Regions from separate parts of the Halopseudomonas sp. L-58 genome, predicted to be linked through region 1. Evidence: predicted binding sites of a transcription regulator. Region 1 holds the regulator's gene; each other region holds the start of a gene.
The links. Region 1 encodes FliA, which starts transcription of late flagellar genes. Its sites were predicted from a motif close to CTAAAGTTTNNNNNNNNNNNGCCGNTAA; they were not measured.
Positions count from the first base shown of each region.

Region 2: a site for FliA is predicted at 5,688-5,715, ahead of AC13EY_RS11335 (methyl-accepting chemotaxis protein). Genes of this name have one in related genera too.
Region 3: a site for FliA is predicted at 5,081-5,108, ahead of AC13EY_RS12735 (methyl-accepting chemotaxis protein). Genes of this name have one in related genera too.
Region 4: a site for FliA is predicted at 6,143-6,170, ahead of AC13EY_RS07720 (methyl-accepting chemotaxis protein). Genes of this name have one in related genera too.

Region 1 is NZ_JBSXON010000028.1:39,002-46,538, reverse strand. It holds gene AC13EY_RS01800 (tetratricopeptide repeat protein) at 1-842, opposite strand, end outside; gene flhA (flagellar biosynthesis protein FlhA) at 1,133-3,259, shown strand; gene flhF (flagellar biosynthesis GTPase FlhF) at 3,328-4,695, shown strand; gene fleN (flagellar synthesis regulator FleN) at 4,728-5,555, shown strand; gene AC13EY_RS01780 (RNA polymerase sigma factor FliA) at 5,552-6,289, shown strand; gene AC13EY_RS01775 (chemotaxis response regulator CheY) at 6,511-6,888, shown strand; gene AC13EY_RS01770 (protein phosphatase CheZ) at 6,916-7,537, shown strand, end outside.
Region 2 is NZ_JBSXON010000065.1:142,429-149,965, forward strand. It holds gene AC13EY_RS11305 (glycine zipper domain-containing protein) at 107-568, opposite strand; gene AC13EY_RS11310 (hypothetical protein) at 848-1,123, shown strand; gene AC13EY_RS11315 (1-acyl-sn-glycerol-3-phosphate acyltransferase) at 1,136-2,296, opposite strand; gene AC13EY_RS11320 (CPXCG motif-containing cysteine-rich protein) at 2,412-2,606, shown strand; gene AC13EY_RS11325 (putative signal transducing protein) at 2,609-2,857, shown strand; gene AC13EY_RS11330 (SOS response-associated peptidase) at 2,854-3,504, shown strand; gene AC13EY_RS11335 (methyl-accepting chemotaxis protein) at 3,489-5,633, opposite strand; gene AC13EY_RS11340 (entericidin A/B family lipoprotein) at 5,836-5,970, shown strand; gene AC13EY_RS11345 (M48 family metallopeptidase) at 6,038-6,844, shown strand; gene AC13EY_RS11350 (7-cyano-7-deazaguanine/7-aminomethyl-7-deazaguanine transporter) at 7,018-7,537, shown strand, end outside.
Region 3 is NZ_JBSXON010000069.1:162,347-169,883, forward strand. It holds gene AC13EY_RS12710 (putative bifunctional diguanylate cyclase/phosphodiesterase) at 1-219, opposite strand, end outside; gene recJ (single-stranded-DNA-specific exonuclease RecJ) at 344-2,074, opposite strand; gene AC13EY_RS12720 (YaeQ family protein) at 2,079-2,618, opposite strand; gene AC13EY_RS12725 (diguanylate cyclase domain-containing protein) at 2,769-4,085, shown strand; gene AC13EY_RS12730 (DUF808 domain-containing protein) at 4,094-4,996, opposite strand; gene AC13EY_RS12735 (methyl-accepting chemotaxis protein) at 5,159-6,475, shown strand; gene AC13EY_RS12740 (CaiB/BaiF CoA transferase family protein) at 6,541-7,537, shown strand, end outside.
Region 4 is NZ_JBSXON010000052.1:45,711-53,247, forward strand. It holds gene efeU (iron uptake transporter permease EfeU) at 1-253, opposite strand, end outside; gene AC13EY_RS07695 (molybdopterin molybdotransferase MoeA) at 548-1,756, opposite strand; gene moaB (molybdenum cofactor biosynthesis protein B) at 1,753-2,292, opposite strand; gene mobA (molybdenum cofactor guanylyltransferase MobA) at 2,405-2,980, shown strand; tRNA gene AC13EY_RS07710 (tRNA-Pro) at 3,057-3,133, shown strand; gene acnA (aconitate hydratase AcnA) at 3,261-5,990, opposite strand; gene AC13EY_RS07720 (methyl-accepting chemotaxis protein) at 6,233-7,537, shown strand, end outside.

The sequences.
Region 1 (7,537 bases):
CGCAGTTGATCCTCGGCCTTGTCCGGGCTGATGGCGGTTCCGGTTCCGTTCAGATACGCCCGGGCCAACTGATAGCGGGCTTCGGGTTGGCCGCTGTCGGCTGCCTTTTTCAACCAGCTGAAGGCGTCCCTGTCGGCTTCGCTGCTGTTTTGCCGCTGCAGTAGATCAGCCAGCAGCAGCTGGCCCGCAGTATTGCCCTGTTCGGCAGAGTCGCGGGCCCAGCGCAGTGCCGTGTCGCCTTGCCCGGTGCTGTCGGCAATACTTGCCAGGTGATGCTGGGCCTTGGCGTCGCCTGCCTCGGCTGCGCCGCGGCAGGCATTGCCAGCCTGGCTGTAGTTGCGGATGGCAAACAGCAGGTAGCAGGTTTCCTGCTGGTCCGTGGTTGGGCTGCTTCTGGACGGTGTGCTTGCGGGCTGCGGTACCCGGGATGCAAACGCGTCCACCTGGTTTGGGCAGGAAAACTGATAGCCGGCACGCAGTCTCCGCAAGTTGTCGCGGGTCGGTTGCTCGGCGGCGTAGCGTTGGCCGATGGCCTCGCAGCGGCTGTCTCGTTCTTCTTCGACCAGTGGAATGTAGTCTGAGTAGACCGGATCGTCGGCGTGGGCGTTCAGGTAGCGGGTGAGGGGATCGATGTACGGTTGCGCGAACAGCGCTTCGACGTCGGCATGACGCTGCCGGGCAGCCGGGTCGCTGGTCAGTCTGGAGGCCAGGTCGGCCAGGCGTTGGCTCTGGGTTCTGATTATTTCACCGGAACGGCTCAGCAGGCTGTCGGGTTCAGACAGGGTTTGGCATCCGCTGAGGGCGATGCTCAGTCCAAGTAGCAGAGCGATAGGCGCGCGCATGATACCTCTCGGGTTGCGACCAGCCGGCGAGTATCGGGCTGTAGTGGCAGTGGATGGCAGTGTTCGGTGCTGACGAATCTGCCGGGTCAGTCATCTGGCCATCCTTTGCCGTTACAGCGTCAGGCAGTTTATCAGAAGGTTTGCCGGGACGAAGCAGAACTCGAGTACAGGCGAACAGCCATTGGTAGACCTGTGCCGGGCCTGCGGGTTGCTAAAGTGGAACGCTTCTTGCGTAGTCCCGGGTACAACGCAATCTGCGTCAAATATTTGATCTGGGGACTTTTTCGCCAATGGCTGTCGATCGCGCGCAACTGATGGGAAATATGCGGACCAATCTGGCCGGCTTGCGCCACGGCAGTCTGGGTATCCCGATTCTGCTGCTGGTGATGCTCGGCATGATGATGCTGCCGATCCCGCCATTTCTGCTCGACGTACTGTTTACCTTCAATATTGCGTTGTCGCTGGTCGTATTGCTGGTGTGCGCCTACGCGCTGCGGCCGCTGGATTTTGCCGTTTTCCCGACCATCTTGCTGGTCTCGACCTTATTGCGTCTGGCGCTCAACGTGGCCTCGACCCGTGTAGTGCTGCTGTATGGCCACGAGGGTGGGGATGCGGCCGGTAAGGTAATCCAGGCCTTCGGTGAGGTGGTGATTGGCGGTAACTACGTCGTTGGTCTGGTGGTGTTCGCGATCCTGATGATCATCAACTTCGTGGTTGTCACCAAGGGCGCAGGCCGAATTTCCGAGGTGAGTGCGCGCTTTACCCTGGATGCCATGCCGGGCAAGCAGATGGCAATCGATGCCGATCTCAACTCCGGTCTGATCGATCAGGATCAGGCCAAGGCGCGTCGTCAGGAAGTGGCCCAGGAGGCCGAGTTCTACGGTTCCATGGACGGTGCCAGCAAATTCGTGCGCGGTGACGCCGTCGCCGGCCTGCTGATTCTGTTCATCAACGTGATTGGTGGTCTGGCTATCGGCATGGCGCAGCACGGGCTGCCGTTTGCCGAGGCCGGTCGCATCTATGTGCTGCTGACCATCGGTGATGGCCTGGTTGCCCAGATCCCGTCGCTGCTGCTTTCGACTGCTGCGGCGATCATGGTGACCCGGGTTTCCTCCTCGGAAGACATGGGGGCGCAGGTTCAGCGTCAAATGTTTGCTTCACCCAAGGCGCTGGCGGTGGCTGCGGCCATCCTGATCGTCATGGGGCTTATCCCTGGTATGCCGCACTTCTCTTTTCTCAGTCTCGGTGCGATTGCGGCGGCGGGCGCCTACCTCATCGCCAAGCGTCAGCAGGCCAAGGAGGAGGAAAAGGTGCAGGAAGAGCGTCAGCAGGCCCAGCTGCCGGCCGTTCAGGCGCCGGAGGCCCGTGAGCTTGGCTGGGATGATGTGACCCCGGTTGACATGGTCGGGCTTGAAGTCGGTTATCGGCTCATCCCGCTGGTTGATCGCAATCAGGGTGGGCAACTGCTGGCGCGGATCAAGGGCGTTCGCAAGAAACTTTCGCAGGATCTGGGCTTTCTGATGCCTTCGGTACATATCCGCGACAACCTCGATCTGGCGCCCAATGCCTACCGCCTGACGCTCATGGGCGTGGGTGTGGCCGAGGCCGAGATTTACCCCGACCGTGAGCTGGCGATCAACCCGGGTCAGGTTTTTGGCGAGATCAAGGGTGTGCCCGGCAAGGATCCGGCGTTTGGTCTGGACGCAGTCTGGATTGAGCCTAACCAGAAGGATCAGGCGCAGTCACTCGGCTATACCGTGGTTGACGCCAGCACCGTGGTTGCCACCCATATCAACCAGATTCTCTACAAGCACGCCCACGAGCTGATTGGTCACGAGGAAGTGCAGCAGCTCATGCAGGTGCTGGCCAAGGCCTCGCCGAAGCTGGCCGAGGAGCTGGTGCCGGGGCTGATCTCCCTGTCCAACCTGCTCAAGGTGCTGCAGGGGCTGCTGCAGGAACAGGTGCCGGTTCGTGACATCAGGACCATCGCCGAGGCCATCGCCAACAACTCGAACAAGAGTCAAGATACCGGCGCGCTGATCGGCGCTGTGCGTGTCGCGTTGTCGCGCTCAATCGTGCAAAGCATTGTGGGGCTTGACTCTCAGCTGCCTGTGATCACGCTGGAGCCAAGGTTGGAACAGATGTTGCTACAGAGTATGCAGAAGGCCGGTCAGGGCGCCGACGACGGTATGTTGCTGGAGCCTGGCATGGCCGAGAAGCTGCAGCGCTCACTGTCTGATGCCGTGCAACGGCAGGAAGTGCAGGGCAAGCCGGCAGTACTGCTGGTAGCGGGGCCGATCCGAATGATGATGGCCAAGTTTGTACGCTACGCAGCCCCGGGCGCCCATGTACTGTCCTACCAGGAAATTCCGGACAGCAAGCAGGTCACCATCATTGCGACGGTTGGCCAGAACTGAACTGCAGCACTCTGAATGAATGACAGCAACCGCCAGCGGGCGGTGCCAGAAAAGCGACGAGGTCAGCCATGAAAGTCAAACGTTTCTTTGCCGCAGACATGCGCCAGGCGATGAAGCTGGTTCGCGATGAGCTGGGCGCTGATGCGTCGATCATCGCCAATCGCCGGGTGGCCGGTGGCGTTGAGCTGACCGCTGCGCTGGACTACGAGGCGCCCCGTCTGACGGCACCGACACCGGGTCTGGATGCTGAATTGAAAAAGACCCAGGAGCGCATCGTTGCCGCGCGCGCCGAGCTGGAGGTGGGCGAGATGGCCTCCCACGATCAGCCGCTGGTCAATCGTCAGCTGTTTGGTGACAGCATGCGCCACGCGGCTCGCCAGGGTTCTGTGGAGGCCCGTGATCTGCTGGATCGGCTGATTCAGGAGCCGGTTGAGCCGGCGGCGCCGGCTGCAGCCAGCCGGCCTGCTGCGGAGCGCTCGCCGGCGGCAGCGGCCGTTGAAGATGCCAGCCTCAGCGCCATGCGCGCCGAACTGGCCGGGCTGCGGGAAATGCTGGAGTCTCAGCTGGGGGGGCTGGCCTGGGGGCAGCTCAATCAGCACAAGCCGAAACAGGCCGGTCTCTGGCGCCGTCTGACCCAGATGGGCTTGCCGGCCGAGGTCAGTCAGGATCTGCTGCGTCAGGTTTCTGACGTGAGTGATCCACGTCAGGCCTGGCGCATGCTGCTGGCCTATCTGGCGCATCGTGTGCCGGTGCTGCGCGAAGAGCCGCTCGATGCCGGCGGCGTGATCGCGCTAGTCGGCCCCACCGGTGCCGGCAAAACGACTACGCTGGGCAAGCTCGCTGCGCGTTACGTGCTCAAGCACGGCAGTCAGCACGTTGCTCTGGTCACCATGGATACCTATCGTATCGGCGCGCACGAACAGTTGCGCACCCTGGGCCGCATTCTCAATGTGCCGGTCAAGGTGGTAGATGAACAGCAGGATCTCAATGACGTGCTGGCCGATTTCGCCGGCAAGCGCCTGGTTCTGATTGATACCGCCGGTCTGCAGGCCAACGATCCCTACCTGCGCGGCCAGCTCGACACCCTGGCCAGTCAGGGGCGTCGGGTACGCAATCTGCTGGTGCTGCCGGCGACCAGCCAGCACCGAGTCATGAAAGCGGCCTACCATACTTACAAGGTGTGCGGTCTGTCGGGCTGCATTCTGACGAAAGTGGACGAGGCCGCAACGCTCGGTGAGTCGCTGGGGCTGGCGATGGAGCAGGGTTTGCCGGTAGCCTATCTGGCAGATGGCCAGCGCATTCCCGACGATATCAGTCGTGCCGTTGGGCATCAGCTGGTGAGTCGTGCAGTTAGTATGGCTGGTAATGATGCGCCGGCAGATCAGACCATGGCCGACGTATTTGCCGGTATGATGAACAGCCAGCGGGCCAGTTAAGCAATTTCACAGGATTAAGGTAATCAGCGCAGATGGGCAGCAAACATCCGGTTCAGGTAATCGCGGTCACCGGGGGCAAGGGTGGCATCGGCAAGACCAACGTGTCGGTGAATCTCAGCCTTGCTCTGGCGGAGATGGGACGGCGCGTTGTGCTGCTCGACGCTGACCTTGGTCTCGCCAACGTTGACGTGCTGCTGGGGCTCAAGCCAAAGGCAACGCTGGCCGACGTGCTGGAGGGCAAGTGCGATCTGCGTGACGTTCTGGTCACCGGCCCCGGCGGCGTTCGTATTGTGCCGGCCGCCTCGGGGGCCGCCAACATGGTGAGCCTCAACCACCAGCAGCATGCCGGCCTGATTCAGGCGTTCAGCGAGATCGGTGACAATATCGACGTGCTGATCGTCGATACGGCGGCCGGCATTGGTGATTCGGTAGTCAGCTTCGTGCGGGCGGCGCAGGAGGTGCTCGTCGTGGTATGTGACGAGCCAACGTCGATTACCGATGCCTACGCCCTGATCAAGCTGCTCAACCGTGATTACGGGATGACCCGATTCCGCGTGCTGGCGAATATGGTCGGCACGCCGCAGGAGGGCCGCATGGTGTTTGCTAAGCTCGCCAAGGTGACGGATCGATTTCTTGACGTTGCACTTCAGTATGTCGGAGCCGTTCCGTTTGATGAGGCGGTGCGCAAGTCAGTGCAAAAGCAGCGCGCGGTGTTTGAAGCTTTTCCGCGCAGCAAGGCCTCGCTGGCAATTCGCGCCATTGCACAGAAAGTTGATGCCTGGCCGCTGCCGGCCAACCCGCGAGGACACCTGGAGTTCTTCGTCGAACGTCTGGTGCAACCGACTGGGTCTGGCCTATGACAGCACAGGCTGGCGGATTGAGCATGTATACACGAGCACAGAGTTCTCGCGGTGAGCAGGATCGACTCGTCGAGCAGTATGCGCCGCTGGTAAAGCGAATTGCCTACCACCTGCTGGGGCGGCTGCCGTCCAGTGTGCAGGTGGAGGATCTAATGCAAGCCGGTATGATCGGGCTGCTGGAAGCCTCCCGCAATTTCGACTTCGGCAAGGGCGCCTGTTTCGAAACCTATGCCGGCATCCGCATTCGCGGTGCGATGCTGGACGAGGTGCGCAAGGGCGACTGGGCGCCACGCTCGGTACACCGCAATACGCGGATGGTCAGTGATGCGATGCGCGCGGTCGAGGCGCGGCTCGGGCGTGACGCCAAGGATCACGAAGTTGCCGCCGAGCTGGAGATGAGCCTGGAAGAGTACTATACGATTCTCAGTGATACCGCCGGCAGCAAGTTGTTCAGCTTTGATGATCTGCTTGAGTCGGGTGCGCCGGCAGATGTGCAGGGCGGCGAGGAACCGGCGTCCGGGCTGCAGGATGAGCGTTTCAGAGCGGCTTTGATCGCGGCAATCGACACGTTGCCCGAGCGCGAGCGACTGCTGCTGTCGCTTTATTACGATGAGGAGCTTAACCTCAAGGAGATCGGCGCCGTGCTGGGTGTCAGTGAATCCAGGGTCAGTCAGTTGCACAGTCAATGTGCTGCTAGGTTGCGCTCGAAGCTGATGAGCTGGCGAAATGATTGATTTTGTCGTCAACATCCGGACAATGCTCGGATTGCTCGACAGGTAGTGGCTTCGGGCCGGACGTCCAGGTGGCGTTTTCGAGGGTGCATCCGATCAGCCTGCTGGCTTCCAGCTGATTGATCAGAGCTTCTTTTGCGGCTTGATTGGTTATTTGCGATGGGTTTTTGGGGTGCAGGCCTGCACATTCCCTGGTTTGTACGGAGGTCGACTTGGACAAGAATATGAAAATTCTCATCGTTGATGATTTTTCGACGATGAGGCGCATCATCAAGAACCTGTTGCGCGACCTTGGGTTTACCAACACAGCCGAAGCCGATGACGGCAACACCGCGTTGCCGATGCTGCAGAGCGGCAGTTTCGATTTTCTGGTGACTGACTGGAACATGCCCGGCATGAGCGGCATTGACCTGTTACGCGCTGTGCGGGCCGACGAGCGGCTCAAGCACCTGCCGGTGCTGATGGTAACGGCCGAGGCCAAGCGAGATCAGATCATTGAAGCCGCGCAGGCGGGCGTCAATGGCTATGTGGTCAAGCCGTTTACGGCTCAGGCCTTGAAAGAAAAGATCGAAAAAATCTTTGAGCGAGTTCAGGCTAAATAATAATCAACCGGGGTACAGGTTATGGCTTTGAGTAAGGATCCCGGCCAGGCGACCGCTCAGGAATTCGAGCATTCGCTGAAGGACAATGCGCACCAGCTGGTTGGTCACCTTGAGAGCGGCAACTTCGGTGAAGCGTTGCTGGTCATTCATGCCATCAATCAGGCACGCGACCGTGGTCTTTATCACGAGGTGGGGCAGCTCACCCGCGCGTTGCACAATGCCATCGTCAATTTTCAGATCGACACGACCCACGCGCTGGGTGGTGACAACGATACTTCCAAGATATCCGATGCCTCTGACCGGCTGGACTATGTGGTTCAGCTGACCGACAAGGCGGCCAACCGGACCATGGATCTGGTCGAGGCCAGCGTGCCCAAGGTCGCTGATCTGGGGCAGCAGGCGAACGCCCTCAAGTCAGACTGGCAGCGGCTGCAGCGTCGGGAGATGGCGGCGGACGAGTTTCGCGACCTCTACCGCCGGGTAGGCGAGTTCCTTGAGCAGACCGAATCGACCAGCAAGGATCTGTCCACCAATCTGAACGATATTCTGCTGGCTCAGGACTATCAGGATCTGACCGGCCAGGTGATCAAGCGTGTGACTACGCTTGTGCATGATGTCGAAGAGAGCCTGGTCAACCTGGTCCGAATGG
Region 2 (7,537 bases), on a different contig from region 1:
GCAAGCTGCCATCGCCGAGCAACGCAAGCAGCTGAATCCGTTACAAAATGCGTAACAACGCTATGGCAGCAGCGCCCTGGCTGCTGCCATTCCGGTTCCATGCGCGTTACTTGACGACCCGGGACTGACCATTCACCGACATGATGCGCACGCGATCACCCGGGGCAAAATTAACCCCTTCAACCACTTCCTGAACGTAGGCACGAGTATAGCCACCATCTTCGTTAACGATAATTTCCACGCCCTGAGTACGGGTAATCCCCTCCTCGGCTGCCGCACCGGCCATGCCGCCAGCCACTGCGCCGACAATAGCGGCAATCGCGCTGCCACGACCGCCACCCACCGAGCTGCCGGCGACACCACCGATGGCCGCCCCTGCGGCTGGGCCAATCACGGTCTTGGTACCTTCAATCTGCACCAGACGCACCGATTCCACTGTCCCCATACGCACGGTCTGCGGCGCCCGCGCATCATCCCGACTGTAAACATCGCCGCTCAGCGAAGATGCACAGCCGCCCAATGCCAGCAGGGCACCGAGCATCAGAGTCACCACATACCGATTTTTCATATCGTCACCTCAATTGGTCCGCCTTGCATCAAGGCCCGTTTCACAAGGGTGCGCGCAGTCTCGCAGAGAGGCAATACCGACCACCGGAGGTGGTAACCGTTGATCGGATTTTGAACAGATCGAGTCGAATTTAATCGCCTCTTGGCATAACATCTGCGGCGCTTATTAATAGACGAGCCCACTCCGGCGCGTCGTTACATTCCTTTTGCGTTTCGTCGTAACCAACAAAAAAGCCAATAGAACCTGGTTGCCCGAATCCGAGACACCGGAGGTTCTGCCATGTTCCCGCTGCAGGCAGCTTGGTTGTATTACCTTGAAAACCCGGCGCTGGTCCTCAACGGCCTGGCCCTGTTCTTCGCCGTCAATGGCAGCTGGCTGTGGATTGCGACCCAACTGCGCAGCAGCCTCGGCCGCCAGCGCCTGGCGACCCTGCCACCCAGCGAAACCGACATCAGCCAGCAACGCGATCAGCGCATCAATCGCCTGTTCTACAGCGTCGGCACCGTCTGCCTCAGCCTGGCCCTGCTCCTCAGTCTGGTCAGCACCCGCGTCTGAACCTGACCTCGATCAGACGCCGGCCGATTCCTCGATCACCCGCAAGCGACTGCGCACCGGGTTCGCGTACTGCAGCAGCCAGAATGGCCGCTGCGCCTCGGGTAACGCCGACAACCGTGCTGCAAAACGCTGTTCCTCGGCCGCCAGCTCGCTGGCTGTGTAGTCCGTACGCCAGTTCGACAGCGCCGTTGGCACCTGTTCGCCTGAGTGCTCAAATGCCAGAAAGTTGCTCGGATAGAGGCGATACTGACCCAGAATCTGCCGATCCACTGCCGCAGCTACCTGTCTGGCATCGTCAAAGGCCTCCGTCAGCGGCTTGCCAAACGCCACATGCACCCGCCCCTTGTAGCCCGTCAGGCCCATGGCAATGGAGCGGTCATCCTCGCCCGGCTCCTTGCTGTAACTGCCAGCATGCGCACGCTGCTCCAGCTCGCGCGCTTTCATGCCGTCACACGGATCCCATTCGTAGGAAATCGATACCGGTACCATGCTCAGCGAGCGAATCACATCCGCAACAGCTTCGGCCTTGCGGCTCATGCAGAACATCTTGATGATCGCCGAATCGGTTTCATCCAGACCGTCCTTCGCTCGCCCCTCCGCCTGAGCAATCCAGATCGACTGCCCCTCGGCAATCGAGTGGCTGATATAGGCAGACAGGGTCTGGTAAGCCTGCAGCTTCTCGCGCCGACCGGTCAGTGAGCGGTGCACGATAAAGCTCTTGTTCAGGCGCATCAGATCGGCAACGAAGGGCCGCTGCAGCAGATTATCTCCAATCGCAATACGTGGCGTCGGGTGCCCCGCGTGGTAAAGCGCATAATTGACAAACGCCGGATCCATCACGATGTCACGATGATTGGCGATAAACAGGTGGGGCTGATCGCTGCGCAGGTTATCCAGGCCACTGTAGGTGACAGCCAGTGTGCTGCTTTCTATCAGGCGATCCAGATAGGGTTCCAGCCTGTGCTGAAGATCATCAACCGATTCGACGCCACGGGCCTCGCGTCCGAGCGCCAGTTGCACCAGCGACCGGGCAACACCCGGTAGCCAGCGATTGAGGCGCGGGAAGCGGTAGCCAGCCAGCATGCGCATCAGTTCCTGATCAGACAGCAGACGCTCCAGCACAGCTGGCACTTCGGCATCGTTGTAGGGGCGAATGCCCTCGAACTCGCTCATGTCACCCTCAGAGTCTTGTCGTCAGCCGGGCATTATGCGTTGCCCACCGTGGTTTCGCCAGATTGACGATGCAGCTACACTGCATGTCACATACAAGACGTACGGGGACTTTACGGTGCAGGCACTGGAAGAAGCGAATCTGGTCTGCCCTCACTGCGGCGAACCCATCACCCTGCTGCTTGACCTGAGCGGTGGAGCCCAATCCTATACCGAGGACTGTCAGGTCTGCTGCCAGCCGATCCACGTCAGCCTATGGATCGACGACGCAGGCGACGACTATCACGTCGACCTGCGCCGCGAACAGGACTGAGCATGCAGCGTATCTACCGTCCCGCCGACATGGCGGAGGCCAGCTTGCTGACCGCCGTACTGGCCGACCATCACATCCGCAGCCACATCAGCGGCGGCTATCTGCAGGGGGCCATTGGCGATCTGCCAGTGCATGACCTGCTTGGCCTGTGGGTTGAAGACGAAGACGTCGATCGCAGTACCGAGCTGATCCATGCCTATCTCCAGGCAAGCCCCATCAACGAAGAAGACAGCGAGCTACCCCAGCCATGAGCGGTCGCCTGGCCCAGTTCAATCAGCCCCATACCACAATGCCCGACGACTGGAAGCCACAGTGGAATATTGCCCCTGGCAAACCGTTGCTGATTCTGCGCAAGACAGCAGGCCAGCTGGAGTGCGCCTCTGTCCTGTGGAACCTGACGCCGGGCTGGCTAAAGGACCTCAGCCGGGCCAGCTTTTCGGCCCGGGCTGAATACCTGCACGAAAAACCCATGTTCCGGCAGGCCTTCGCCCAGCGGCGCTGCATCCTGCCCGTCGACGGCTATTTCCTCTGGCTGCAGCAGGGGCAACGCAAGCAACCCTGGTATCTGCGGCGCAAGGAAGGCGGGCTGGCACTGGCGGGTATCTGGGAACGCTACCAGCTGGATGACGGTCAGTACTGGGACAGTTGCGCGCTGATCACCGTACCTGCCAAAGGCCTGGCAAACCGGCTTGGCGACCGTATGCCGGCAGCCCTGAACAGCGCGGAGCAAGCCATATGGCTGGCCGAGAGCACGGCGGTGACGGCCCTGCAGCCATTGTTGCTGAATGCCGACAGCCGTATCGAGATGGCCTACCCTGTCAGCACAGCAGTCAGCAACCCGGCTACCCAGGGGCCGCATTGCTGCAGCCCCGCAGGTCCGGCTCAAACCTTGAACTGATTGATCAGACGGCGCTGATGCTCTGCCAGCTTGGTCAGTGACGCACTGGCCTGGGAGGCCTCATCGGCACCCTTGGCCACATCCTTGGCGACCGTGTCGATGGTCATGACGTTGCGATTGATATCCTCGGCAACCGCACTCTGCTCCTCGGCGGCACTCGCGATCTGATTGTTCATATCATTGATCACTGATACTGCCTGGGTAATCGAGGTCAAGGCTGCATCCGCCTCTTCCGCCTGCAGTACGCTCTGATCGGTGCGGGCACGGCTTTGCTCCATCACCTTGACGGTCTCGCGGGTTCCATTCTGCAGCTGCTCGATCATATGCTGAATTTCTTCGGTCGAGCTCTGGGTTTTCTGCGCCAGGTTACGAACCTCATCGGCAACCACCGCAAAGCCGCGACCCTGCTCACCGGCGCGAGCCGCTTCGATGGCCGCATTCAGCGCCAGCAGGTTGGTTTGTTCTGCAATACCGCGAATGGTGTCCAGAATACCGGTGATATTTTCGCTGTCGCGTGCCAGTGCCTGCACGCTGTCGACCGCACGCTGAATATCCTGCGAGAGGTTCTGAATGGTTTCGGACGTTGCCCGCACCACCTCACGTCCGTGCGAAGCGGAACCGTCGGCATTTTGAGCCGCGCTGGCCGCCTGCGAGGCGTTACGTGCAACATCTTGTGCGGTCGCAGTCATTTCTGTCACGGCCGTCGCGACCAGATCAATCTCGCTGAGTTGACGCTGTACCCCGTCATTGGTCCGCAGCGCGATGTCGGCGGTGTGTTCCGAGGCATCGGTGACCTGCTGAACCGAACCGACAACCTCACGAATCATGCCCTGCAGCTTGTCGAGAAACGCATTGAAGCCCCGGGCGATATCACCCAGCTCATCCGCCCGCTCCACATTGAGACGCTTGGTCAGATCGCCTTCGCCCTTGGCAATATCGTCCAGCATGGCTACCAGCTGGCGCGCGGGCTTGGCCAGACCGTAAGCCAGCAACACCATCACACCGAGACCCGCCAGCGCAACCAGCAGACCGATGCCGGTCAAAAGCATGGAGTCCTGTTGGCGCATGTCAGTCAGCTCGGTATCGAGCTGATTGAAGTCCTGCATGACCACCGCAAGCGGTAACTTGATAAGCAGCGACCAACGCACATCTGTGCCCGGCAGCGTGACCGGCATGATCAACTGCAGATGATCCACACCTTCACTCTCGATCTGAAAAAGCGGCTCGTTGGACCTGCCCACAGCGGCAATGGCGTCCATTTCCATTTGATCAAGCACCAAAGAGGCATGATCGCCCGGCTTGGCACCCTCGCCCGTGAACGCAACCAGCCGCCCGGAAGCACTCACCAGAGCCTGCTCGCCCTGGCCGTCGTAGAGATCCTGATTGCTCTCATGCAGCATCTGCTGCAGAAACTCCATCGACAGATCGGCACCGGCGATACCCATGAACTCACCGTCGCTGACGATCGGCACAGTAAAGGAGGCAAGCAACACTGTCTTGCCGCCAACCTCATAAGGGGCTGGGTCGATCACACAGGGCTTCAGCGTCTCACGGGGGCAGAGGTAATACTCACCGGCACGCACGCCATTTTCGAGGATGGTTTCATTCTCCATATCGCCGAGTGCTTCCAGCGACAGAGTGCCGTTTTCGTTACGGAACCACATGGGCATGTAGCGCCCTGTGCCGTTGTAGCCGTCGGTTTCAACTCCCTCAAAAAAGCTGTCCAGGTTATCCAGCGAGTTTGGCTCCCAGCCGACGTAGGCATCCCACAGCTGCGGGCTTTGCTCCAGCGTCATGCGGATTACGCGGGTCATTTCCTCGCGCCCCATCATCAACGCCGGCATCCCGTCATCCTGAATCTGTCCCAACATCGAGTTGAGCTGCGCCAATTGCGTGGCTACCGTCAGCGGATACTCCAGATAGCGACGAATACGCGCCTGTTCACCACCCGCTATCGCCATCACGCGGTCCCTGACCAGATCATCGATCAACACCCGCGACCGTTCCTGCACCAACGCCTGACTGCGTTCGGCGGAATAAACCGAGTAAAGCGTCATGACGCCAACAGCGATAAACAGACAGGCACCTGCCAGCACAGTAATGGAAAGCTGAATTGACCTGAATTTCATGAAATACCTCGACGCGGGAACGACAGAGCGGCGCAGGACACCGGTTCATCCGTAATATCGGCCACAGCATAAAAATCTGCAGCCCGTTGCATACAATTGTCCAAATACCGGTCCAATAACGTAATCTTTCACCGTTGAATGCCCGCGGGGCTGTTCCCCAGAGGCCTGCAATAATATTTTACGCCTGATGAGAGAATAGAGCATGAAGAGATCACGGGTACTGCTGCTGTCTGTCCTGTTCAGTCTTGCCGGCCTGAGCGCCTGCAACACGATGGAAGGGCTGGGCAAGGACATTCAGAAGGTCGGCGACAGCATCGAAGACGCTGCCAACCGATAACGCGGGGCCGGTGCTTCCAGGCGGAGCATCGGCCGAATTTCAACTTCGTTTTGCAAGGAAGAGCCCAATGCGACTGCGATTCACCCTTCTCCTGCCTGTTGTGCTGCTGGTTGGCTGTCAGAGCGTGCAGACCACTCAAGGCGGTAACGTCGGCGTCAACCGCACCCAGTATATGATGAGCGGCCTGTCCAGCGAGCAGGTCAACCAGATGGCTGCCGAGTCGTACAACGAGACCCTGGCTGAAGCCAAAAAGCAGGGGCTGCTGAATACCAGCGCTGCCACCGTGCGCAGACTCAATGGTATCGCTGCCAAGCTGATCGCACAGGTCCCGCACTTCCGCCCCGATGCCAGCAGCTGGGACTGGGAAGTCAACCTGATCAAGGATGACCAGCTCAATGCCAGTTGCTCACCCGGCGGCAAGATTCTGTTCTACTCGGGAATTATCGATCGCCTTCAACTGACCGATGCCGAAATAGCCCAGATCATGGGGCACGAGATTGCCCACGCCCTGCGCGAGCATGGCCGCGAGGCTATTTCTCGAGCCTATGCCACCCAGATGGGCACCCAACTGGCCAGCGCCCTGCTGGGCCTGGGCGAAGGCGGAAGTCAGGCTGCTCAGATGGCGGTGCAATATGGCCTGACGCTGCCGAACAGTCGAGCCAACGAGAGCGAAGCCGATCTGATTGGCCTGGAGCTGGCCGCACGCGCCGGCTACGATCCGCAGGCCGCCGTGACTCTGTGGCAAAAAATGCAGGCCGCATCGCAGGGCGAGCCACCGGCATTCATGAGCACCCACCCCTCTTCCTCCGGCCGTATTGAGACACTGCGCTCTGCTGCTCCCCGCGTTCAGGGCCTGTACGAAGCTGCCAAGTAAGCAGATTCCGGCCGGCGAGCTTGCCCCGCCGGTCGGAATGCAGCGAATACGCTGGTCAATCCGTGCAAAACCGGTACAATTGCGCGCCGTTCGACCCCGAACGACATGGGTTCCCTCACCCCATCTGACAAAACGGCGAGTCAGCAGACTCGAATCGTAAAAAAGGACAGACCATGACCGTACTTACCTCCGGCATGCAGCGCCGCGCGCTCGCACTGCTGATCAGTTTTCACATTGCCATCATCATCGCCAGCAATTACCTGGTGCAGTTGCCGATCACCCTGTTCGGTTACCACACCACCTGGGGCGCCTTCAGCTTTCCGTTCATTTTCCTGGCTACCGATCTGACCGTTCGCCTGCTCGGCAAACAGGCTGCGCGCCGCGTTATTGCGCGCGTCATGCTGCCGGCGCTGGTTGCGTCCTATGTAGTGTCGGTGGTGTTTCAGGAAGGCAGCTACCGCGGCATCGACGCACTGCTGTCGTTCAATGACTTCGTGCTGCGCATTTCGCTGGCCAGTTTCGTTGCCTACGTGATCGGCCAGTTGCTGGACATCCAGGTATTCGACCGGCTGCGCCGTATCAAGGCCTGGTGGATCGCACCAAGCCTGTCGACCGTGCTGGGCAACCTGGCAGACACCTTCGCCTTCTTCTCGGTCGCCTTCTGGCACAGCAGCAATCCGTTCATGGCCGAGC
Region 3 (7,537 bases), on a different contig from region 1:
ATGGGAAAGCAACCTGGCCGGCTCGTCAAACTGTTCCAGATGCTGGAGCAGCGCCTCGATGCATTCCGCATGCAAATGATCGAGCGTCGGCAGGTGGGCGCCCAGGCAGTCGAACCCGGTGTCATTAATCAGCAGCAGGCGCAGCCGTTGCCTCACCTCATTGGGGTTCAGCCCAAGGTGACGCTGCATATTCAGCAATTGCTGCTTCAGGTCCGGCACGTCCTTGCCCCCAAGCGCGCCCGACTTATCCTCGGGCAAAAAGAATGGTGATGCATTTGTGATCTCTGTATCACTGCATGAAAACCAAAAGCGCCCGGCAGGTCAATCCCCTGAATACGTCAATCTAGACGTCGCTGACCGGTTCGAGATGACGAACCATCAGCTGCAGGCTCTGACGCCCGCGAAATTCGTTGATATCCAGCGTGTAGGCCAGCAGCACCCGACTGACGGATGCATTGGGCCAGCACTGCGGGTCAATGTTGAAGGCAATCGCATCAAGAGGCTGCGCAGTGCCCGGCACACGCAATACCAGCTTGAGGTGCCGTTCGCCGACCAGCCGTTGCTGCAGCACCTGAAACTCGCCATGAAACAGCGGCTCGGGGAAATGCTGCCCCCAGGGCCCGGCTTCGCGCAGGGAGGCGGCGATATCCATCGACAGATCACTGGCCTGCAGCTCGCCATCGGAGAGCAGCCGCCCGGTCAGATCCTCAGCCTGCAGCTGACGTCGCACTTCAGCATCAAAGGCCGCGGCAAAGGCCGGAAAATCCGCCTCACGCAGTGACAATCCGGCCGCCATGGCGTGACCACCAAACTTGCTGATCAGCTCGGGGTGACGCGCCGCGACCGCGTCCAGTGCATCACGGATATGCAGCCCGTTAACCGAACGCGCCGAGCCCTTGACCATGCCATCTCCTGCATCGGCAAAGGCGATTACCGGGCGATGAAAGCGGTCTTTCAGGCGCGAGGCCAGAATGCCGATCACCCCCTGATGCCATTCCGGGTCGTACAGACACAGCCCGAACGGCAGCGCAGTTTCGTCCAGCTGCATGCTTTCCAGGGTCTTCAGCGCCTGCTGCTGCATGTCGCGCTCGATTGCCTTGCGGTCACGGTTGAGTGCGTCCAGTTCACGAGCCATATCCAGCGCCAGCGACTCGCTGTCAGTCAGCAGGCATTCGATACCCAGACTCATGTCGTCCAGCCGACCGGCCGCGTTCAGACGCGGGCCAACAATAAAGCCGAGATCGGTCGATACCAGCCGCTCGCGCGGGCGCCCGGCCACCTCCAGCAGCGCGCGAATCCCCGGGCGGCAGCGCCCGGCACGAATGCGCGCCAGCCCCTGATGCACCAGAATGCGGTTATTGGCATCCAGCGGCACCACATCCGCCACCGTACCAAGCGCCACCAGATCCAGCAGTTCGGCCAGGTTCGGCTCCGCTCGCCCGGTTTCGGCAAACCAGCCACTGTCACGCAGCGCCGCCCGCAGCGCCAGCATGACGTAAAAAATCACCCCGACGCCGGCCATCGCCTTACTGACAAAGCCACAACCGGGCTGGCTCGGATTGACGATGGCATCGGCTGCCGGCAGCTGTTCGCCGGGCAAGTGATGATCCGTCACCACGACCTGCAACCCGGCCGCCTTGGCGGCAGCAACGCCGTCGATGCTGGAGATGCCGTTGTCGACTGTAACCAGAACCTGCGGCGAGCGGGTCAGCGCTACTTCAACAATTTCCGGCGTCAGACCATAGCCGTACTCGAAGCGGTTGGGCACCAGATAGTCGACCTGCGCCGCACCCAGCATGCGCAACGCCAGCACGGCAACGCTGCTGGCCGTGGCGCCGTCGGCGTCGAAGTCACCCACAATCAGGATCGACTGGCGCGAACGCAGCGCCTGCTCCAGCACCGCGACCGCCCGATCAATACCGAGCAGGCCGTTAAACGGCAACAGAGCCTGCAACCTCCGGTCCAGCTCTGCCTCGTTCAGCACGCCGCGGGCGGCATACAGGCGTGTAAGCAGCGGCGGCAGACTGCCCAGAGCGGGCAGCGCAGGCGGCAAGGGGCGAGTTTCTATCTGCATCGGCTCAACGCTCGCCCTGCAACCATTCGATCGGCAGCTCGTGCTGCAGATCGCCATCGCTGACGTACAGTACGCCATCGCTGATCATCACACCCCAGTCGATGCTGCGCGGCAAATCGGTAGACAGCGCCTGCAGAGGCTCCTCGGGCAGGGCCGCCACATTCAGGTTGGCCAGCGACGCGACAGCAGACAGCTGCTTGCTGATCCATACCCGAGTATTGCCATACACCAGCACCGATACCTTCTCGGCACGGCGCGAACACCAAGTCATGCGATCGGCATCGGGTTGACCAACCTCAATCCAGTGTTCGACCCGGTCATCCAGGGTTTTCAGCCACAGTGCCGGTTCATCAACATCCGACAGCCCGCGACCGAACGTCAGACGCTCGTGGTACCAGAGGGCGTAGGCCAACAGGCGAACCGCCAGCCGCTCTTCGGTCTCCGACGGGTGACGGGCAACGGTCATGCGCACGTTCTCGTACACACCCAGGTCGGTGTCGGTGATATTCAGCTGAACCTTGTAAGGGGTTGCCTGCAGGGCCATCGCAAATGTGTCCATCAGAAAAACGGGCACGCAGTGTAGCGTATTCACCCCGCCAATGCCGTGTGCAGCACAATATGGCAAAACGCCATAAAAACTGGCCAGCGATGCTGCCGAGGGTATACTTGATGCACCCCTAAGCCACGACAGCCGATGATGCTCCTACTCCTTGTCACGCTTGCGATCATTGTCCTGCTGACCGGTGCGGCGCTCTGGCGCGAGCACCGGCGCGCAAGGACCTTTCGCCGGTTGCTGGACCTGTCCCCCAACGGTCTGCTGATCCTGGACCGCCGCCAGCGGGTACGCTGGCACAATCCTGCCGCCGCACGCCTGCTCGACCCCGCTGAGAAAACCGACCCGACCGGCCAACCGATAACCCGCTGGCTACCGATGCTGGATACGCTGCCGGCGCCGATGCAGCGCATGGAGACACTGCTGCGCAGAGGCGACCAGCAAACTCAGCAGGACTTGACCCGGCTGCCCGATATCGGTCGCCAGCGGATACTGCTGCTGCACCCGACGGCAGAGCAGCAAGCCGGCAGCGAGGCCATGGAGCGCTTCAAGCGCAGCCAGTACTTCGCCCGCATCGGCACCTGGGATTGGGATATCGGTACCGATCGACTGTACTGGTCGGAAGCCATCTACGGCATGTTTGGCTATCAACCGGGCGAAGTGACGCCTTCCTACAGCCTGTTCTGCGACAGCGTGCACCCGGAGGACCGCGAGCGGGTCAAGGCCGGCGAACAGCGCTGTATCGACACCGGCGAAAACCACGACGAGGAGTACCGGGTCATCTGGCCGGATGGCAGCGTGCACTGGGTTCGGGAAACCGGCAACGTGGTCAAGAACGAACACGGGCAGCCGGTCAAGATGATGGGTGTCGTACGCGATATCACCGAAGAAAAGCGCTCGGTTCGGGAACTGGAACAGCGCGCCCACCAGGACCCGCTGACCGGCCTGCCCAACCGGCTGATGCTGGAGCAGCGACTGTTTGAAGCCCTGACCAGGGCCAGAGCCCGGCAAACGCGTCTGGCTCTGGTGTTTATCGACCTGAACCAGTTCAAGGCAATCAACGACCAGCTCGGCCACGCCAGTGGCGACGAGGTGTTACTGGCGGTTGCCCAGCGTCTGCGCAGCGCAGTGCGCAGCTCTGACATGGTCGCCAGACTGGGCGGGGACGAGTTTGTCGTCCTGCTCGAGGGGCTATCGCGCAGCAGCCGGGTAACTGACGAGGCCCACCAGATCAGCGAGAAACTGTTTGCCAGTCTCGCGCCGGTGATCACCCTGCAGGGCCGCGACTACCGTATTGGTGCCAGTCTGGGCGTTGCCCTGTTCCCCGATCATGCCGCCACCCTGGACAAGCTGATCCATGCCGCCGACCTGGCCATGTACAGCGCCAAGCGCAGCGGCAACAACCAGTACCGGCTGGGCGAGGATCTCAATACCCACGCCCACACCCTGACGCCCTGATACCAGATTCAGCACCGAAGACGGCCAGCCAGCGTAATCACTCCCACCAGCAGGGCACCGGCGGCCACCCCGAAACCGGCATTGAGCAGGGTTGGCAGCAGACCATCCAGCACGGTGCCGATATAGGGCAGGTCCGCCGCCCGCTCGGCGCTGTCCTCGATCCAGTGATGCACTACCGACAGGCCGTGCGTCAGGATACCCCCGCCGACCATAAACATCGCAGCCGTCCCCACGACCGATAACGTTTTCATCAGCCAGGGTGCCATATCGAGGACGCCCTGCCCGAGTCGCTGCAGCAACGGACTGTCCTTGCGGGTCAGCGCCAGCCCGCCGTCATCCAGTTTGACAATACCGGCAACCAGCCCGTAGACGCCGATGGTCATCACCACGGCAATTCCCGCCAGCACAACCAACTGTTTGACGAAATCGGCGTCGGCTACCGTACCCAACGTGATGGCGATAATCTCGGCGGAGAGGATAAAGTCGGTGCGCACCGCGCCAGCAATCTTGGCTTTTTCCCGTTCAACCAGATCCACCTGCTCGTCCTGCAGCGTCTGCCGGTGCTCGGCCTCGGTGTCATGCAGAAACCGGTGTGCCAGCTTTTCTGCGCCCTCGTAACAGAGAAATGCCCCGCCCAGCATCAACAGCGGCGTGATAGCCCAGGGGGCAATGGCGCTGATCAGCAGCGCCGCCGGCACCAGAATCAGCTTATTGCGAAACGAGCCCCTGGCTACGGCCCACACCACCGGCAACTCCCGTTCGGCCCGCACACCGGCAACCTGCTGAGCGTTAAGCGCCAGATCGTCACCCAGCACGCCCGCCGTCTTCTTGGCGGCAACCTTGGTCATGACCGAGACGTCGTCCAGTACTGTTGCAATATCATCCAGTAACACAAGCAGACTGCTAGCCAATTCATCCTCCTGATCAATTTGATGCACAGCCCCGAGCACAGGCCTGAGGCGCGTAAAAAAAACGGCCTGACGCCGGAGTATTGGTTCAAGTCCGACGCATGTCGGCCGATTCAGTTATACCCTGCAAGCACGCTCATCTATCCGCGCCACCAAGAGGTTGTCATGTTCGGAGCACGTCTCAAAGCAGAGCTTCAACGAAGTCAGCAACTGCTCGCAACCCAGTCGCACATCCTCAATGCAATCCGCAAGAACATCGCCTGGATCGAATTCACCCCAGAGGGCGAGATTCTCGATGCCAACACTGCGTTCCTGAACGTTGTCGGCTATCAGCTTGAGGAAGTGCGTGGCCGCAGGCACAGCCTGTTCTGCGCACCGGAACTGGTCAACAGTAACGAATACCGCCGCTTCTGGCAGCGTCTGGCCAGCGGCGAGAGTTTCAGTGACCGTTTTGATCGCATAGCCAAAGACGGCAAACAGGTTTGGCTGGAGGCGAGCTACATCCCGGTCATTGGCGCTAACGGGCGGGTATCGAAGGTAGTGAAACTGGCCTTTGATATCACCCGGGAAGTACAGGCCGAACAGCAACACCAGAGTCTGCTGAATGCCATCAATCGGTCAATGGCGGTGATTGAATTCACCCGGGACGGCGAGATCGTCACCGCCAATGACAACTTCCTGCGCACCATGGGGTACCGCCTGGACGAGATCAAGGGCAAGCACCACCGGATGTTCTGCAGCCCCGAAGTCGCCAGCAGCAGACAGTACGAGCAGGCCTGGCAGCGCCTGAACCGGGGTGAGTTTCTCTCGGACATCTTCCAGCGCATAACCCGCAGCGGCCAGATCATCTGGTTGCGCGCCACCTACAACCCGCTCTACGACGCCAGCGGCAGGCTCTATGGCTTCGTCAAGTTCGCCAGTGACATCACCGCCCAGATCGAACGCCGCGATGCCGAATCCGCCGCGGCCAAACTCGCCTTCGAGATCGCCGCTGAAACCGATGGCAGTGCGCGCGACGGCGCGGCAACCGTGCAGGAAGCGATCGATGTAGTGCGCTCTATCGCTGGCGATCTGGACAATGTGTCCGAACAAATCAATGCGCTGAACAGTCAGTCCGAGCGCATCAACAGCATCGTTCAGGTCATTCGCGGCATCGCTGACCAGACCAACCTGCTGGCCCTCAACGCCGCCATCGAGGCCGCCCGCGCCGGCGAGCAGGGGCGCGGTTTCGCCGTGGTCGCCGACGAAGTGCGCAACCTCGCCGCGCGCACCGCCCAGGCCACCCTGGAGATCAACGAGGTGGTGCAGCAGAACATGGAGCTGGCCCATCGCGCGGTCGACGGCATGGCCGGCAGCCGCAGCAAGTCGGAACAGGGCGTGGTGCTGGCCAACCGGGCCGGCGAGGTGATGCTGGAGATCCGCGACGAGGCGCAGCGGGTGGTCGATGCCATCGGCCAGTTTGCAGAGGCGATCAAGCACTGAGCAGCGTTCCGCGGCCGCCGCCTTTGCCCTACACTGGCGGCCCAGCCACCGCATCCGGAGCCCGTATGAACGCCGCCAAACCCCTCGCCGGCCTCAAGGTCATCGAACTCGGCACCCTGATCGCCGGCCCTTTCGCCGCTCGCATCTGCGCCGAGTTCGGCGCCGAGGTCATCAAGGTCGAGTCACCCAATGGCGGCGATCCATTGCGCAAGTGGCGCAAGCTCTACGAGGGCACCTCACTGTGGTGGTTTGTGCAGGCCCGCAACAAGCAATCGCTGACCCTCAACCTGAAAGATCCCGACGCCATCGATGTGCTCAAACAGCTGCTCGGCGATGCCGACATCCTGATCGAGAACTTTCGCCCAGGCACGCTGGAAAAGCTCGGGCTGGGCTGGGATACCCTGCATGCACTCAACCCGGGGCTGGTGATGGTGCGGCTGTCCGGCTTTGGTCAGACCGGCCCGCAAAAGGACCAGCCCGGATTTGGCGCCGTTGGCGAATCCATGGGCGGGCTGCGCTATATCACCGGTTTCGAGGACCGTCCGCCGGTGCGTACCGGCATTTCCATCGGTGACTCCATCGCCGCGCTCTGGGGCGTGATTGGCGCGCTGATGGCGTTGCGGCACCGGGAGGTCAATCAAGGCAAGGGCCAGATTGTCGACGTCGCGCTCTACGAAGCCGTCTTCGCGATGATGGAAAGCATGGTGCCCGAATTCGATGTAATGGGCTTCGTGCGCGAGCGCACCGGCAACATCATGCCCGGCATCACCCCCTCCTCCATCCACACCTGCAGCGACGGCAAGGCAGTACAGATCGGCGCCAACGGCGATGCCATCTTCCAGCGTTTCATGCGCGCCATTGGCCGTGATGATCTGGCCGCCGACCCGACCCTGGCCGACAATGCCGGCCGTGACGCCAGACGCGACGAGCTGTACACGCTGATTGACCGCTGGGCCGCCAGCCTGCCACAGGAGCAGGTATTGCAGGTGCTGGAACAGGCCGAAGTCCCCGCCAGCAAGATCTATTCAGCCGCCGACATGTTCACCGACCCGCAGTACCTGG
Region 4 (7,537 bases), on a different contig from region 1:
AGGTCAGCACACCAACGGCAATCAAACCGACAGCCGCTTCAAACATCTCCTGCTGACGCTGGGGAAACTCGGCGCTGACCAACTGCAGGGCCGCGCCACCGAGCAACGCCAATGTGACGGCGAGGAAAATACCGGTCCAGATGACCGGCATCCACGCGGCACGGCCGGTCTGACGGAGGTAGCTGGCAATGATGCCGACAATCAGCGCGGCCTCGAGGCCTTCGCGCAGCATGATCAGGAATGGAACAAGCATGACAATCAGTCGCAATTGAGAATGAATTTGAATACGACCAGATCATACATGTAACAAAATATGTAAAAAACCACTTCAGCGTATCCATATCGGAAACGCTGATTTTCATCTGAAGCATCAAGAAATAGCCCGCTATCAGCCGCAAAGGGCCGCCGAACGAGCAACGGCACGGGCCACGCTGGAGTGTGGTCTTTCAGCGCCGGGAAGTTCGGCTCCCGCTCGATAGGCAGACCTGTGCGCCAACCCATGGCCGAGTGGGAACTCGGCCTTTCCAGGCAGCATCCTGTCTTTCGATCAGCCGAGCAGGCCCGAGAATGGCAGAAACGCGACCAGATCACCGGGGCTGAAGGTGAGCCCGGCTGGCACCCGTAACAGGCCACTGGCGCGACTGGCGCTGCTGAGCACACCGGAGCTTTGATTGCCCGACAGCATTACGCGGCCGTCTTCGACATGCGCACGCAGGTACTCCTCACGACTGCCAGCGCGACTCCAGGCGAACCCGGCAGGCAAGGTATAGGCAGGTGCGGCCACCTCCGCTGCGCCAAGGCGGGTCAACAGATAGGGACGCACCAGCAGCAAAAACGTGACCAGCGTCGCTGCCGGATTCCCGGGCAGACCGAGCACGGGCATACCTGCGTAGTGACCCAGCGTGAACGGCTTGCCCGGCTTGATCGCCAGCTTCCACAGATCGATCTCACCGGCCTCGCGCAACGCCTGACCGAGATAGTCCGCCTCGCCGACCGACACCCCGCCGGAAGTAATAATCACATCAACCTGCCTGGCCAACTGCTGCAGGCGATCACGGGTCGAGGCAAGGTCATCCGGCAGAATACCGGCGTCGAACACAGTCTGCCCCATGCCCTGCAACAAACCGATCAAGGTAAAGCGGTTGCTGTTGTAGATCTGTCCGGGGCTCAGCGGCTGCCCCGGCTCGACCAGCTCGTCACCGGTCGATACCACCGCTACCCGCAGCGGCGTGCGGACCCCGACCTGATCAATCCCTACCGAGGCAATTACCCCCAGATCCTGCGGTCTCAGCCGGATTCCGGCAGCCAGCAACGGCTGACCGGCAACGACGTCCTGCGCTTGGCGTCGGACGTTGTCGCCGGCAGCCACCGGCTCCAGCAGGCGCACTCGGCCATCCGCCAGCAGCTCGGTATTCTCCTGCATCTGCACGGCATTGGCGCCAGCAGGCAAGGGTGCACCGGTAAAGATGCGTGCACAGGTGCCAGGTTGCAGCGCCGCCGGAGCAACCCCGGCGGTGATGCGCTGACTGACCGGCAGGCCATCAGCCATCGCCTGCGCCAGATCAGCCTCGGCCAGCGCGTAACCGTCCATCGCACTGTTGTCCCAGGGCGGTACGTCGATGGCAGAACAGACCGGCTCGGCCAGAACCTGGCCGAGCGCATCGGTCAGCGACAACACCCGCACGGGCTGCTGCTGATGGGCGGCCGCGCTGGCGAGCAGCCGCTGCAGGGCCTCGGCAACCGGCATCAGGCTCATGCGCGGCGACCGTCCTGATCCGGATTGCCCAGATGCTGCACGAAGTTGCACGGGCGGGTACGACTGTCCAGCTGGGTTTCGAGAATCCGCGTCCAGGCCGTGCGGCAGGCATTGGACGAGCCCGGCATGCAGACCACCAGCGTGCGGTTGGCCAGCCCGGCCAGCGCGCGGGATTGCAGCGTGGACGTGCCAATGTCTTCATAGGAGACCTGACGGAACAACTCACCAAAGCCATCGACCTGCTTGTCCAGCAGCGGCGCGATGGCCTCCGGAGTGCTGTCACGGCCGGTGAAGCCGGTGCCACCGGTAATCAGCACGACCTCGACTGCCGGGTCGGCGATCCAGGCCGACACCAGTGCGCGCATCTGGTAACGGTCGTCGGGCAGCAGTTGGCGATCGGCCAGACGATGACCAGCGGCGGTCAGACTGTCCGCCAGCAGCTGGCCAGAGGTATCGGTTTCCGGGGTACGGGTGTCGCTGACGGTCAGCACGGCGATGCCAAGGGCGGCGAAGGGAATATCGGGTGAGCAGCTCATGGATGGATTCCTTGCGTTCGGGTAATGCCGGACGGCAATCAGCAGGGGCGCTGCTTTCGTCCGCTACAGGCCCGGTGTTATAACACAGACCACACCAGCCAGAGCATTGAACATGTCAGCATCACCCCGTATCAGCGCCCTGCTGCTGGCCGGCGGCCAGGGCCGCCGCGTCGGCGGTGCAGACAAGGGCCTGCTCGCCTACCGCGGCGGCCCTGTCAGCGCCCATCTGAGCGCGCTGTTGCGCAGCGTGGCCGATGAGCTGCTGATCAGTTGCAATCGCAACGCCGACCAATACCGGCAATGGGCCGACCAACTGGTGACCGACAGCAGCACGGACTATCCTGGCCCGCTGGCCGGCATTCTGAGCGGCTTGCGCCAGGCTCGCGGCGAGCAGCTTTTGGTGCTGCCCTGTGATATGCCGTTGATCGATCAACCCTTGCTTGAGCAACTGCTTTGCCAAGCCGATCCTGACCGTCCGGTGTTTTTTCGCACTGGTGAGCAGCCCCAGCCGCTGCCCTGCCTGATCCCGCGCGGGCTGCTGCCGGCGCTGGAATACGCCTGGCTGCAAGGGGAGCGCAGCCCGTTGCGCTGGTTGCGAACAATGGACGCGATCTGCCTCGATCTGGCCGCTGACGAACCGCGCCTGACCAGCGCCAACACCCCTACCCTGTGGCTGGCGTTGCAGTAACCCTGTGAAAAACAGTCGATTTTTTTTCGTTTGCCTCTTGTGCGATGACAAACTTTAGGTAAAATGCCGCCCACAACGGAGCGTAGCGCAGCCTGGTAGCGCGTCTCGTTCGGGACGAGAAGGTCGCTGGTTCGATTCCAGTCGCTCCGACCAACAGCAAAACCCCTGACTCATTGAGTCAGGGGTTTTTCTTTTTCTGCCATCTGAGGTCTGTTGCCGCTTCGCCTTGCCTGGCCGAAGAAGGGTCTCCGGCAGGCAGATGAACGCAACGGCGACAGCTCTAATCAAGCATCTCACGCAACACATGGTGCAGAATGCCGCCCGCCTTGAAGTAGGCGATCTCATTGACGGTATCGATTCGGCAGAGCATCTCGAAGCTCACACTCTTACCATCATCACCGGTCGCCTCCACCGTCAGCCGCTGCCCCGGCTTGAGCTCATCGCTGATGCCGTTGATCTCGATCTGCTCGTGCCCGGTCAAACCCAGCTCGGCCACGCTCTGACCATCCACAAACTGCAGCGGCAACACCCCCATACCGACCAGGTTGGAACGGTGGATGCGCTCGAAGCTCTCGGCCAGCACGGCCTTCACACCGAGCAGATTGGTGCCCTTGGCCGCCCAATCCCGGCTTGAACCGGTGCCGTACTCCTTGCCGGCCAGCACCACCAGCGGCGTGCCATCCTGCTGATAGCGCATGGCTGCATCATAGATCGACATCCGCTCGCCGGAGGGCACATGAATGGTCTCACCGCCCTCCTCGCCACCGAGCATCCGATTGCGGATACGGATGTTGGCGAAGGTGCCGCGCATCATCACTTCGTGGTTACCGCGCCGCGAACCGTAGGAGTTGAAGTCGGCCGGCTCCACGCCAAGCGACTGCAGGTACTCACCCGCCGGCGAGCTTGCCTTGATATTGCCGGCCGGCGAAATGTGGTCGGTGGTAATCGAATCACCGAATACCGCCAGCACCCGCGCCCCGGTAACCGGCTGCAGGGATTCTAGTGGCTGGTCGATGGCATCAAAGTACGGCGGGTTTTTCACGTAGGTTGAGGCATCATCCCAGGCATAGGTCTTGCCCTCGCTGACGCTGATCGAGCGCCAGTGATCATCACCAGTGAACACATCGGCATAGCGGGTCCGGAACATCTCGTCTTCAACCAGCGCCACGGCCTCGGCGATCTCGCTGTTGGTCGGCCAGATGTCCTTGAGAAACACCGGACGGTTGTCCTGATCCAGACCAAGCGGCTCGTCACGCAGGTTGATTCGGGTGTTGCCAGCCAGCGCGTAGGCCACCACCAGCGGCGGCGAAGCCAGCCAGTTGGCCTTGACCTGCGGGTGCACTCGACCTTCGAAGTTACGGTTGCCGGACAGCACCGCCGACACGGCCAGATCGTGTTCGCTGACAACCCGGACCACCTCGTCGGGCAGCGGCCCGGAGTTGCCAATACAGGTGGTGCAGCCGTAGCCCACCAGATTGAATCCGAGCGCATCAAGACTCTCGGTCAGACCGGCTTTGTTCAGATAGTCGGTCACCACCTTGGAGCCTGGCGCAAGCGATGACTTGACCCAGGGCTTGCGCTGCAGGCCCCGCTCTACAGCCTTTTTGGCCAGCAAACCGGCGGCCATCATCACACTCGGATTGGAAGTATTGGTGCAGGAGGTAATCGCGGCGATCACCACGGCGCCGTGGTCCAGCGGGTATTCCTTGCCATCCAGCTGCACCGTGGCATGGGCATTCGGGCCGCCGACGGCGGTACCGGCACCGCCTTCACTTTCCAGCCGAGCCTGCTCGGTATCAGCCGGTGCGAGCTGCAGCGCCAGCAGTGCATCGAAGGCTTCGGGCACATCCGGCAGGGCCACCCGATCCTGAGGTCGACGCGGACCGGCCAGGCTGGCCTCCACAGTACTCATGTCCAGGTGCAGGCTGTCGGTAAACGCCGGCTCGTCGCCCGCCTCGCGCCACAGTCCCTGCGCCTTGCAATAGGCTTCTACCCGCTGCACCACCGCATCAGGGCGGCCGCTGAGGCGCAGATACCGCAGAGTTTCCTCATCCACCGGGAAGAAACCGCAGGTCGCACCGTACTCCGGCGCCATGTTGGCAATGGTCGCGCGATCCGCCAGCGGCAGGTCGGCGAGACCATCACCGTAGAATTCAACAAACTTGCCGACTACGCCCTTGCTGCGCAGCATCTGGGTAACGGTCAGCACCAGATCGGTGGCGGTGATGCCCTCGCGCAGACGGCCGGTCAGTTTGAAACCGATCACTTCCGGGATCAGCATCGAAACCGGCTGCCCGAGCATGGCCGCCTCGGCCTCGATACCGCCGACGCCCCAGCCCAGTACGCCCAGCCCGTTGATCATGGTGGTGTGCGAGTCAGTGCCGACCAGGGTATCAGGCCAGGCCCACTGCTCACCGTCCACCTCGGCGGCCCAAACGGTCTGGGCCAGGTACTCCAGATTGACCTGGTGACAAATGCCGGTGCCCGGCGGCACCACGCGAAAGTTCTGAAAGGCCTTTTGCCCCCAGCGCAGGAATGCGTAACGCTCACCGTTACGCTGCATCTCGATTTCGACGTTGTCATGAAAGGCCGAGTCGCTGGCAAAGCGATCAACCATCACCGAGTGGTCGATGACCAGATCGACCGGCGACAGCGGATTGATCTGCTCCGGATCGCCACCAGCCCGCGCAACCGCATCACGCATGGCGGCCAAATCCACGACCGCCGGCACCCCGGTAAAGTCCTGCATCAACACCCGCGCCGGACGGTACTGAATTTCACGGTCGGATCGACGCTGCTCCAGCCACTGACTTACGGCGCGAATATCATCCAGCGTGACCGTCTCGCCGTCCTCATTACGCAGCAGATTCTCCAGCAGCACCTTGAGCGACTTGGGCAGTTGCTCTATGCCGCTCAAGCTGGCGGCCGCGCGCTTCAGCGAGTGGTACTGGTAGTGCTCGCCGGATACATCCAGCTTATCGAGCGTACTCAGGCTATTGGCTTGGGTCATGCGATAAACCTCCTTGCACCGGCACGCTGCCGGTATGGATTGCTATACTCTGCGGCACGGTTCGGCGAAGCCTCTGGCAGAGGCCCGCGACGATGGCACGTGATCTTCCAAAGCTAGCAGACAAAACGCCGCACAACATTTGAAATGCAGCCCTACAGCCATCGAACTCACTGCCGATATACCAGCTTAGACAACAGTCAGTCCGCTACTGCTCCCGGACAGACACTCAAGGACATTCGCCGATGCGTAACAATCAACCCGTAACCCAGCGTGAACGAAGCTTTGCGGCGGACCAGCGTCTGATCTCGACCACCAATCTCAAGGGCGTCATCACCTATTGCAACGATGTTTTCGTCGAGATCAGTGGTTTTACCCGCGAGGAGCTGGTCGGCACATCTCACAACCTCGTGCGCCATCCTGACGTTCCGCCAGCGGTCTTCGCTCATATGTGGGCCGACCTGAAAGCCGGCAAGGCGTGGATGGGGATCGTCAAGAATCGCTGCAAGAACGGCGACCATTACTGGGTCAATGCCTTCGTCACGCCGATCTGGGAAAACGGCCAGATTACCGGCTATGAATCAGTGAGGGTCAAACCCACTGCCGGTCAGATCGAACGAGCCACCGCGCTTTACCAGCGCCTGGCTCGGGGCGGCAATGCAGTTCAGGGCGACTTTGCGGGTATGGCCCTTCAGGTCCTGCCATCGGTCCTGGCCATGGCAGCCAGCGGTGCCGCCGGCACCCTGTTCGGCTGGCCGGGCGTGGCCGTCGCAGCCCTTGCCGGCGTGCCGGCAGGCTATGCGATGAAATCGGCACTGGAACACCGCCTGCAGCGCATCGTCAAAATGGCCGGTAACAGCATCAGCGATCCCCTGCTGGCGCAAATGTATACCCCGTTTCGCGGCGCAATGGGCCAGTTGGAGATGGCGATTCACAGCCAGCAGGCTCGCCTGCAGACCTGTCTTACCCGGGTTGGTGACAGCGCGGCACGCCTCAAGGAACAGGCGCAGGAAGCCAGCGAGATTGCCCGTCGCAGCAGCGAAGGTCTGGCCCAGCAGCGCGCCGAAACCGACCAGGTCGCAACCGCGATCAACCAGATGGCAGCCGCGACTCTGCAGGTCTCCGGCAACGTACAAAGTACAGCTGAAGCGACTCGCGATGCGGCCGATCTGGCCGTGCAGGGCAAGCGGCTCGCCAGCAATGCACGAATCGCCATCGAGAACCTCTCCGGCGCAGTTGACTCGGCCAGCACGGTTACCAATAAATTGGCATCCGATGCTCGCGAGATCGGCACCGTGGTGGACGTCATCAAGGGCATCGCCGAGCAAACCAATCTGCTGGCACTGAACGCCGCCATCGAAGCGGCCCGCGCTGGTGAGCAGGGTCGCGGTTTCGCCGTGGTTGCCGACGAGGTTCGTGCCCTGGCCAGCCGTACCGCCGAATCGACCGAGCAGATTCACAGCCTGATTGCCAACCTGCAGCAGGCCGCCCAGAGCACCGTCGACACCATGCAGGCCGGCAACGAGCAGGCCGAGCGCGGTGTCGCTCAG